Regions from separate parts of the Micromonospora sp. NPDC005203 genome, predicted to be linked through region 1. Evidence: riboswitches for the same ligand, from Rfam matches in the RefSeq annotation. Region 1 holds a riboswitch; each other region holds the start of a gene.
The links. Region 1 has a riboswitch for cobalamin ahead of cobN (cobaltochelatase subunit CobN). Riboswitches for the same ligand answer to the same signal wherever they lie in the genome.
Positions count from the first base shown of each region.

Region 2: linked by a shared signal. The riboswitch ahead of ACFYPM_RS24925 (acyl-CoA thioesterase) and the one ahead of cobN (cobaltochelatase subunit CobN) in region 1 are both predicted to bind cobalamin.
Region 3: linked by a shared signal. The riboswitch ahead of bluB (5,6-dimethylbenzimidazole synthase) and the one ahead of cobN (cobaltochelatase subunit CobN) in region 1 are both predicted to bind cobalamin.

Region 1 covers NZ_JBIAKV010000006.1:218,397-221,665, forward strand. The annotation lists gene ACFYPM_RS16500 (hypothetical protein) at 1-290, shown strand, start outside; cobalamin riboswitch at 919-1,048, shown strand; gene cobN (cobaltochelatase subunit CobN) at 1,311-3,269, shown strand, end outside.
Region 2 covers NZ_JBIAKV010000013.1:24,331-27,599, reverse strand. The annotation lists gene ACFYPM_RS24930 (DinB family protein) at 59-598, opposite strand; gene ACFYPM_RS24925 (acyl-CoA thioesterase) at 1,202-1,639, opposite strand; cobalamin riboswitch at 1,836-2,050, opposite strand; gene ACFYPM_RS24920 (copper resistance protein CopC) at 2,181-3,269, shown strand, end outside.
Region 3 covers NZ_JBIAKV010000011.1:167,039-170,307, reverse strand. The annotation lists gene ACFYPM_RS23480 (RNA polymerase sigma factor) at 1-310, opposite strand, end outside; gene ACFYPM_RS23475 (bifunctional 5,10-methylenetetrahydrofolate dehydrogenase/5,10-methenyltetrahydrofolate cyclohydrolase) at 543-1,442, shown strand; cobalamin riboswitch at 1,516-1,637, shown strand; gene bluB (5,6-dimethylbenzimidazole synthase) at 1,666-2,292, shown strand; partial or broken gene ACFYPM_RS23465 (vitamin B12-dependent ribonucleotide reductase) at 2,348-2,653, opposite strand; gene ACFYPM_RS23460 (hypothetical protein) at 2,659-3,269, opposite strand, start outside.

The DNA of each region.
Region 1 (3,269 bases):
CGAAGCTGGACCGGGAGGCGACCCGGGACGACCTCGCCGCGCTGGAGGCGTTCGTCACGAGCCGGCACGGGGTGGAGTTCTACCTGGAGCCGGAGACCACCGCGACGGACACCACAGTGGTGGCGATCGCCCACGACGGGGAGTGGATCCGCCGCCGCACCGGCACGCCCCGCGCCGCGGGGGCCATCGCCCGCAAGCACGCGGTGCCGTTGTACGAGGCGGGCCGCACCGGCTATCCGGAACGGATGCGGGTGTGGAGCCGGGCCCATCCGGAACGCCACGCCCGCTGAGGCCGGTCGGCTCAGGTGGCCTCGACGACCGAGTGTGCCTGCTCATGTGTCATCGGCTCGGCCTGGCTGGAGACGTACCAGAGACGAGCCAGCGCGGCCGCGGAAGGCCCGCGGCGACGAGCGTGGCCTGGATCTCCCGGGCGTGCCCGGGGCTCTGCCGAGCGTCGATCATCACACTGCCGCGCTCGTCGGCGACGACGGCGACGCCGGCCTGGACCGCGTCCGGGTCCGAGCCGCCAGGACGGAGTCAGACCCGACCGGCGAGGTGGAAGAATCGGGCGGCGCTGATGGTGGTCGACCCCCGAGATTGATCGCGGACGTTGAGCCAGTGATCACCGATCCTAGGTGACCGCGCCGATGCCACCGTCCCACCGAACGATAGGCGCAGGCCAGGGGACATGCGCGCGTCCCTTGCTCTGCTTCAACCGGCGCAACGATGCGACGACTTACTGGTGCATCGGTTGAAGCAGAGCAAAGGACGCGACACATTGACCTAACGCCGGCGAAGCAGGGCTCCTTCGCACGCAATCATTGCTGACTTTCGATGGATGTCGCCCGCTCGGCGACGTCGGGTCGGCGTTGACCGGCGGCGGAGGGGTGTGGCAGCATTCGCGGCCTGACGGCAGTGAAGGAAGTCGGTGCGATTCCGACGCGGTCCCGCCACTGTCACCGGGGAGCGATCCCCCCTCGTGAGTCACGACCGTGTGTCTGCGGTTGGAAGGCCGGGGGAGAGCGTCGATCCGGAAGCCAGGATACTTCGGCCGTCGGGATGTACCCCAGGGCGTGGACACCCGAGGAGGACCCGATGACGCACGGCGTCTCATTCATCGACGATCATCGTCACACTGCGCTCCAGGCCGCTGGCTTCCGGTACCGCTGACCTGAGCGCCCGGCGCTGACCGGCCCCGACGCCCGCGTCGGTGAGTCCGGCCGCGCCGTCGTACCGGCTGACGCCGCACCCACCCGCTTCGTCCAGGTCGCCTCCCTCAGCGGCCCGGGCGTCACTCTCCGGAGCCCGCCGTGCGCATCCTGCTGCTCTCCACCGCCGACACCGACCTGCTGGCCGCCCGCGCCAGCGGCGCCGACTACCGGCTCGCCAACCCCGCGCGGGTTGCCGCCGACGAGGTGCCCGTCCTGCTCGACGGGGTCGACCTCGTCGTCGTACGCCTGCTCGGCGGTCGGCAGGCGTGGCCGGACGGCCTCGCCGCGGTGCTCGCCACCGGCGTGCCGACGGTCGTGCTGGGTGGCGAGGCGCTGCCCGACGCGGAGCTGATGGCCATCTCCACAGTGCCGTCCGGGGTCGTCACCCAGGCGTTGGCGTACCTCGTCGAGGGCGGGCCGGACAACCTCGGGCAGCTCGCCTGGTTCCTTTCCGACACGGTGCTGCTCACCGGCGAGGGGTTCGCCCCGCCCGCGCCCACCGCCGCGTACGGCGTGCATGGCGAACACCCGAACGACCCGCGGCGGCCCACCGTGGGGATCGTCTTCTACCGGGCGCACGCGCTCGCCGGCAACACCGACTTCGTCGACGTCCTCGCGGACGCGGTCCACAACGCCGGCGGCAACCCGCTGCCGATCTTCTGCGGCTCGCTGCGAGGGCTGACCACGGGCGCGGGCCCGCTCGGGCTCTTCGCCCGCTGCGACGCGCTGCTGGTCACCGTGCTGGCCGCCGGTGGCGCGGTCGCCGCGGACGCCTCCGGGGGCGGCGACGAGGACGCCTGGGACGTCGGCGCCCTGGCCGCCCTGGACGTGCCGATCATCCAGGCGCTCTGCCTGACCAGCACCCGCGAGCAGTGGGCCGGCAGCGATGCCGGGCTGTCCCCGTTGGACGCGGCGATGCAGGTGGCCATCCCCGAGTTCGACGGCCGGATCGTCAGCGTGCCGTTCTCGTTCAAGCAGATCGACGCCGACGGGCTGTCGGTCTACGCGGCCGACGCCGACCGGGCGGCCCGGGTCGCCGGGATTGCGGTGCGCCACGCCCGGCTGCGGTACGTGCCCAACGCCGACAAGCGGATCGCCGTGGTGCTCAGTTCGTACCCCACCAAGCACTCCCGGGTCGGCAACGCCGTCGGGCTGGACACCCCGGTGTCGGCGGTCCGGCTGTTCGCCGCGCTTGCCGACGCCGGTTACGACCTGGGTGACGCGGCGCTGCCCGACGACGGTGACGCGCTGATCCACGCGCTGATCGCCGCCGGTGGTCACGACGTGGAGTGGCTCACGCCGGAGCAGTTGGCCGCCGCCGAGGCGCGGATACCGGGGCAGACCTACCAGCGCTGGTTCGACCAGGTCCCGGCCGAGCTGCGGGAGCGGATCCGGGAACACTGGGGTGAGCCGCCCGGCCAGCTCTACACCGAGGGCGGGGACATCGTGCTCGCCGGGCTGCGCTTCGGCAATGTGGTGCTGCTGATCCAACCGCCGCGCGGCTTCGGGGAGAACCCGATCGCCATCTACCACGACCCGGACCTGCCGCCGAGTCACCACTACCTGGCCGCGTACCGCTGGCTGGCCGCCCCGGTCGCGGATGGCGGCTTCGGCGCGGACGCCGTGGTGCACCTGGGCAAGCACGGCACCCTGGAGTGGCTGCCCGGCAAGGGCCTCGGCCTGGCCGCCGACTGCGCGCCCGACGCGGTCCTCGGTGACCTGCCGCTGGTCTACCCGTTCATCGTCAACGACCCCGGCGAGGGCACCCAGGCCAAGCGCCGGGCGCACGCCGTGGTCATCGACCACCTGGTGCCGCCGATGGCCCGCGCCGAAACCTACGGCGACCTGGCCAAACTGGAGCAACTGCTCGACGAGTACGCCACCGTGCAGGCCCTCGACCCGGCCAAGGTGCCCACCGTGCGGGCGCAGATCTGGGACCTCGTCCGCGCGGCGGAGCTGCACCACGACCTGCACGCCGAGGCGATGCCCGACGCGGACGACTTCGACACCTTCGTGCTGCACCTCGACGGGTACCTCTGCGAAATCAAGGACGTGCAG
Region 2 (3,269 bases), on a different contig from region 1:
CTCACGGTGAGGTTGCATCCTGACGGCGGTCCTCATGCTGACCCACCGTCCTGGTGGGTCACAGGCCGGTTCGCCCGTCGATGCACTCGCGCAGGAGGTCGGCGTGGCCAGCGTGCCGCGCATACTCCTCGATCACGTGGACAACCACGTCGCGCGTGGCGTGGCTGCCACCGTCGACAAGCACCTCGCGGCCCAGGTCGGCCTCGTCGAGGGCGTCGAGCCATTCGTCCGCCTTGGCGATCTCGACCTTCCAGGTTGCAAAGGCGTCCTTCACCACGGCCGGGTCGGGGAGCGCGCCCCCGAAGTCCCAATCCGGGTCGTCCTCGTGCTGGTAAAGGCACGGTGCGTCGGTTCGCCCTTGCAGCACACGCTGGAACCATTGGTTCTCCATCTGCGCCAGATGGCGGACCAGGCCGAGCAAGCTGAGGGTGCTGGGCGGTACCGCGCGTCGGCCGAGCTGCTCGGCGTCCAGTCCGTCGCACTTCATCTCTATGGTCAGGCGGTAGTTGCCGAGGTACTCCCGGTAGGTCGCCTTCTCGCCGACGGGCTGACCGAAGGTCCTGGGGTCATTTTCGGGGGCGGTCCACAGTTTGCTCACGGCGCCACCACACCGCGGGCGGATCACACCGGTCAAGTGAGTTGCGGTGGACCAACTTCGACGTCGGCGCGCATCGCTGGCGATGCTTGACACCTTCGTCCCGCAGGAACCACCGATTGAGCTGCCTTGAGGTCCACCGGAGTTCATGGACGTCCGGGCACAGTCGTCCTGGTCGTCACTCGGATCGCCGCTCAGACGAACGCCGGATCTTGCGCATGAGCATGGCCCAGACGCCGTACCCGGAGCCGACATTCCCCGTGATTGCGCCGGCAGCAGAGCCCATGAAGAGGGCGTTGGCGCAGTCAGGGCAGACCCTGCGGCCGGTGATTGTCTCTTGAAACGGCTCCTTGACCCGTCGTCTGCAGTCTGGACACTCACGGCTTGACAGGCCCATTGGCTCTCCCCGGTCGGTTATCGAGCAGGGTATCCGGCTGCCACTACCAAATCCGGCGTCAAGAGCGCCGTGACGCCTACCGGACGCCAGGGCGAGCGGCAGCAATGCGACGAGGCCGGGGTATGCCCGCGTGTGATCCGGGCATGCCCCGGCCTGCCGGCGACGGTGGAGCGGGCTCCTCGGACCAGGCCACCGCCACAACGGGCGCGTCAGCCGTCGTCGAGCAGCGCGCGCCGCAGCGCCAGCCGGTGCTTCCGGCGGATCTCCGCCTCCCGGTACCGTCGCCGGTCCCCGTCGGTCTCCGGTAGCAGCGGCGGCACCGTACGAGGCTGACCGTCGTCGTCGATGGCGACCATGACCAGGTGGGCGGTGGCCACGTCGGTGGGCGGCACCGCCCGGTCCCACCGGTCGGCGGTCACCTTGACGGCGACCTCCATCGAGCTGCGGCCGGCCCAGGTGATCCGGGCGTCGACGTGTACGACGTCACCGACCCGCACCGCGCGCAGGAACGCCGTCTCGTCGATGGCGGCGGTCACCGCCGGCCCGTCGGAGTGCCGGGCGGCGACCACACCGGCGACGGAGTCGATGAGGTTGAGGATCCGGCCGCCGTGCACCGTACCCATCAGGTTGGTGTGGTGCTGGTCCATGATCTGCGACAGGGTCAGGTGCGACGCCGACGGCGCTCGGCCGGCGATCGTGGTGGTGTCGTGCACAGCGGTAGTCCGTCCCTCGGGAAACCACACCGCCGGGTCGCGGACACGCGCTGACGAGGACCTGGCCGTGCGCCACACACACGGCCCGTCACCCGCTCAGCCCACCCGCGAGGCCGACGGCAGCGCACACGGTTGTGTACGCGGCGCCGGCAGGTCTTCGGACTCGCGGGCCTGACCGGTCGCGCCGGTCCCCTACTGGCCGTCGCTTCCCAGGCCGTTGGCCCAGTGCTGATGACGGCGGTCGTTCCCACTCACCGCTGCGGGGCAGCCCCGGATTTCCACCGGGTTCCCTCTTAGGACGCCCAGCCGGTCACGACGGGGCGAACCAGCGCCGTCGGCAGCATAGCTGGCCAGGGAATGTGTCCACCCGGGGCGTCCCGCTGCGGCGACCCGCGACCTCGTCCTCAACTTTTGTCGTTGGAGGAAGAAGATCGCCACCTCTTGAAAAAAGTCTCGCGAGGGTGAGGATATCCAGATGCGTCGTCTCCCCCAGACTTGCGGGCGGGTGGTCTCGGGCCTCCTCGCGTTCCTCCTCGCCTCGGCGGTCGCCCTGCTCGCGTCCGCTCAACCCGCCGCAGCTCACGGGACCCTCGCCGAGTCCACACCGGCGGGCGGCTCCACCGTGCGCGAGCCGTTCACGGCGGTGCGGCTCCACTTCACCGAGAAGGCCGCCGCCAACGCGTTCTTCACGGTCACCGCCCCGGACGGCACCCGGGTCGATGACGGCTGGTCGCAGGGCGAGCCGAAGCCGCTGAAGAAGCCGGTACGGGAGTACTTCCTGGTCAACGGGCAGTTTGAGCCACGGGAGTACACGACGGGGTTCCCCGCGGTGGTGACCGTCGCCCACCTGCCCGCGAAGGGCCAGTATTCGGTGAGCTACCTGTCGGTCGCCTCGGACGGCGACACCGTGCGGGGCACCCTGACCTTCCGCTACGACGGGCGGGTGGCCGCAGCGCCGAAGGGGTGGAGCCCGCCGTCGACCCAGCCGGACCCGGCGCTGGTGGCCGCCACCGAGCAGCACAACACGTCCGGGCCGGCCTCGGCGGTGCCGACCACCGCGGACGACGCGTCGACCCCGCCGGCCGCAGCGGCACCGTCGACCGGGTCGACCGGGGACAGCGGTCCCGGAGCACTGGCCTGGGCCGGCTGGGCGCTGGCGGTCGCGGCGGCCGGGGCGGTGGCCGCGTACATCGTCTGGCGTCGCCGATCGGCGTCCACCCGCAAACCCACCGGCCGGGGCCGTACCTCGCCGGCGAGCTACGCTCGACGCGGCGGTGGGGCCCGTCCCACGAACAGGGCCGGCACCGGCCCGGCCGTCGGCGGCAAGGCCGTCGGCGGCAAGACCGTCGGCGGTGGCAAGGCCAACGGTCGCAAGACCGTCGTCGCGCCGACTCCGGGCGACAAGCGGCGGGCCACCACCGTGCCGGCGGCAGGCAAGGGCAACGCGGTCGTCACGGCCCGCACGGGCGTCGCGGTCGATCCGACGCCGACCGATCAAACCGTCGCCGGTACGGACGGCGAGCCGACGGTCGAGCCCGGACCAGGACCCGACCCGGACCTCACC
Region 3 (3,269 bases), on a different contig from region 1:
GTCGTCCGGCCAGTCGGCCGGTCACCCGCAGCCGTTGGGCCGCCCGACGCCGCTCGTCGCCGATGACGTTGCGGGCCACCCCGTACAGCCAGCCGACCTGGCTACCCCGGTCCGGCCGGTAGCCGTCCGCCGACTCGATCACCGCGAGGAACACGTCGGCGGTCAGGTCGGCGGCGAGGTGCGGGTCGTCGACCCGCCGCGCCACGAACCGGCCCACCGCCTCCAGGTGCCGCCGGTAGAAGACCTCGAAGGCCACCGGATCGGCCCCGATGCCGGAGATGTCACCCCCCGCTTCGCTGGGCTCACGCACAGGCTGTCCCCTCTCGTCACTCACACCTCTTCTTCGTCAGCCGGACCGCTGGTGTTACCAAACCCCCGGGCGAGTGGGCCCCGCCCGAGGCGGCACGGCCGGTCAGCTGGGCAGTCGCCCTGGTGATGGGGCACTATCGAGGCACCGGCGACTGGCGGCACGGGGATGGTGGAACCATCGGGGAGCCTCTCGCGGGCGTCGACCGCCTGGGCGCCCGCGTCGAGGGACCGTCATGACCACGACAAGCGAATCCACCGAACACCACACCTCGTCGGGCCCGGCCCGGCTCCTGCCGGGTGCTCCCGTCGCCGAAGCCGTCCTGGCCGAGACCGCCGCCGCTGCCGCAGCACTCCGCAGCCGCGGGATCACGCCGAGCCTCGCCACCATTCTCGTCGGCGACGACGACGCCAGCGCCGGTTACATCGCCATCAAGCAGCGCCAGGCCGTCGCGCTCGGGTTCGCGTCCCCGCACGTGCATCTGCCCGCCGCCGTCACCCAGGCCGAGCTGCACCAGGCCATCGCCCGCTTCAACGCCGATCCCGCCGTGCACGGACTGCTCGTGCAGTATCCGGTGCCGGGGCATCTGGACTACGACGCGGCGCTGCTGACCATCGACCCGGACAAGGACGTCGACGGCATGCACCCGCTGAACATGGGGCGTCTCGCCGTCGGCCTGCCCGGCCCGCTGCCGTGCACCCCCGCCGGCATCGAAGCACTCCTGGCGTACCACCAGATCCCCGTCGCCGGTCGTGAGGTCGTCATCCTCGGTCGCGGCGCCACCCTTGGCCGTCCCCTGGCGATGCTGCTCGCCCAGAAGCGCCCGACCGCCAACGCCGCCGTCACCGTCGTCCACACCGGCGTGCCCGACTGGGACCGCTACACCCGCCGCGCCGACATCCTCGTCGCCGCCGCCGGCGTACCCCGGATCGTGCGGCCTGAGCACGTCAGGCCCGGCGCCGTCGTCATCGGTGCCGGCGTCCGCTACGAAGGGCGGCGTCTCCTGCCGGACGTGGACGAAGCGTGCGCCGAGGTCGCCGGCGCCATCACGCCCCGGGTCGGCGGGGTCGGTCCAACCACCGTCGCGATGCTGTTCCGCAACGCCGTACGCGCGGCCGAGCGAGCGAGCCAGTAGCCCGCACCGCTGCGCCAACCGCGCATTCATGGCGGGGTTAGTCCCAGGTTCGTGGGGGCCGCTATGGTGCGCGGTGGCACAGACGTTGCGAGGTGCCCCGCGCGAGTGGGGAGAATCGGGAAGCCGGTGTGAGTCCGGCACGGGTCCGCCGCGGTGACCGGGGTCCGAAGACCGGCCTCGCGTCATCGCCCCGTCAGGGGCGCGAGCGCAGCGGGAGCCTGCCGTGAACAACGAGCTCTACGAGACCATCCACCGCCGCCGGGACGTACGTGCCCAATTCACCGGGGCGCCGATCCCCGCGGATACGTTGGATCGGATCCTCACGGCGGCGCACGCCGCACCGAGCGTCGGTCTCTCCCAACCCTGGGACTTCATCCTGGTCCGCGATCCAGAGCTGCGGCAGGAGTTCCACCGACACGTAGAGCGGGAGCGGGACACTTTCGCGGCCACTCTCGACGGTCCGGCGGCGGAACGCTTCGCCCGGATTAAGATCGATGGCGTACGAGAGTCGACGTTGTCGGTCGTGGTCACCTACGACCCGGAGCGGGGTGGGCCGGCCGTACTCGGTCGACACGCGATCACCGACGCCGGCCTCTACTCGGTCTGTCTGGCGATCCAGAACCTGTGGCTGGCCGCAACCGCCGAGCAGCTCGGGGTCGGCTGGGTCTCGTTCTACCGGGAGCCGTTCCTACGCGATCTGCTCGGCATCCCGGCCACCGTCCGCCCGGTGGCGTGGCTCTGCCTCGGCCCGGTCACCCATCTGGAGCAGACGCCGGACCTGGAGCGGCACGGCTGGCGTCAGCGACGTCCGCTGTCGTCGGTGATACACCACGACCGTTGGTCCGAGTGACCAGCACACGGACGAGCCCCGGGCGCGCGAACGCCCGGGGCTCGTCGCTGACGTGTCAGCTGCAGCCGCTGGTGGAGCCGCAGCCCTCGCAGACGTAGCAGCTACCGGCGGGGCGCATCTTCGTACCGCAGGTGAAGCAGAGCGGCGCGTCGGCGGCCTTGCCGATCACGGCCTCCAGCAGTTCGGTGCTGGAACCCACACTCGGCGCCGGCTTGGCGGCGGCCACGTCGGCCATCTCCTGGGCCGGCTGGGCGACAGCCTCCGGCTTGGCCGGGGTCTCCACCGGCGCGGACGACGCCATCGCGGTGAGCTCCGCGCCGGTGACGGCGGCGGCCTCGGCCCGCAACTGGGCGGCCCGCTGTTCGCTCAAGCCTGACCCACACGCCGCCCCGCGACCTCTCCTACAGCCGCCGGGACGGGAACGACAAGCACCTGGCCGTCGAGGGTGCCGATCGCCAGGCGGCCGACATCTATCCGCCTCAGCGAGAGGGGTACAACCGGGTGGCCGGCGATCCGTAGTTCATGTCGCGCGTGGACATTGCCGTCCTCGGTCCTCAGGACGACCAGCTCCCCCGTGTTGAACACGACGTAGACGAAAGTGTCGTCGGCGTCCAGGGCGGTGGCCTCCCGATCGGCGGTGAAGATCCATTGCAGCTCACCGGTCAGATACCGGCGGCGGACCACGACGGCGTTTCCCGGCAGTCTTCCCCCGCCGTTGTGCACCGCGCCCGTGTGCACGAGCGACGGCCCGGCCCGGTCGTCCAGGTACGCACCGACGCCACCGAACAGGTGGCCGCCTCGCAACGTATCCCATTCCAGCGGAAAGAGCTGCCGGACCCGTCCCGTTGGCACGTCGACAGCGACCACCCATTTGTCGCGCCAGGGCTCGCCCCTCCGGCCTTGAAGAAACAGCAGATCCGGTGCGTAGCGGATGTCAAAAAAGTGGTTGAAAAGGTCGTACGGGCCGAGTTGGATGG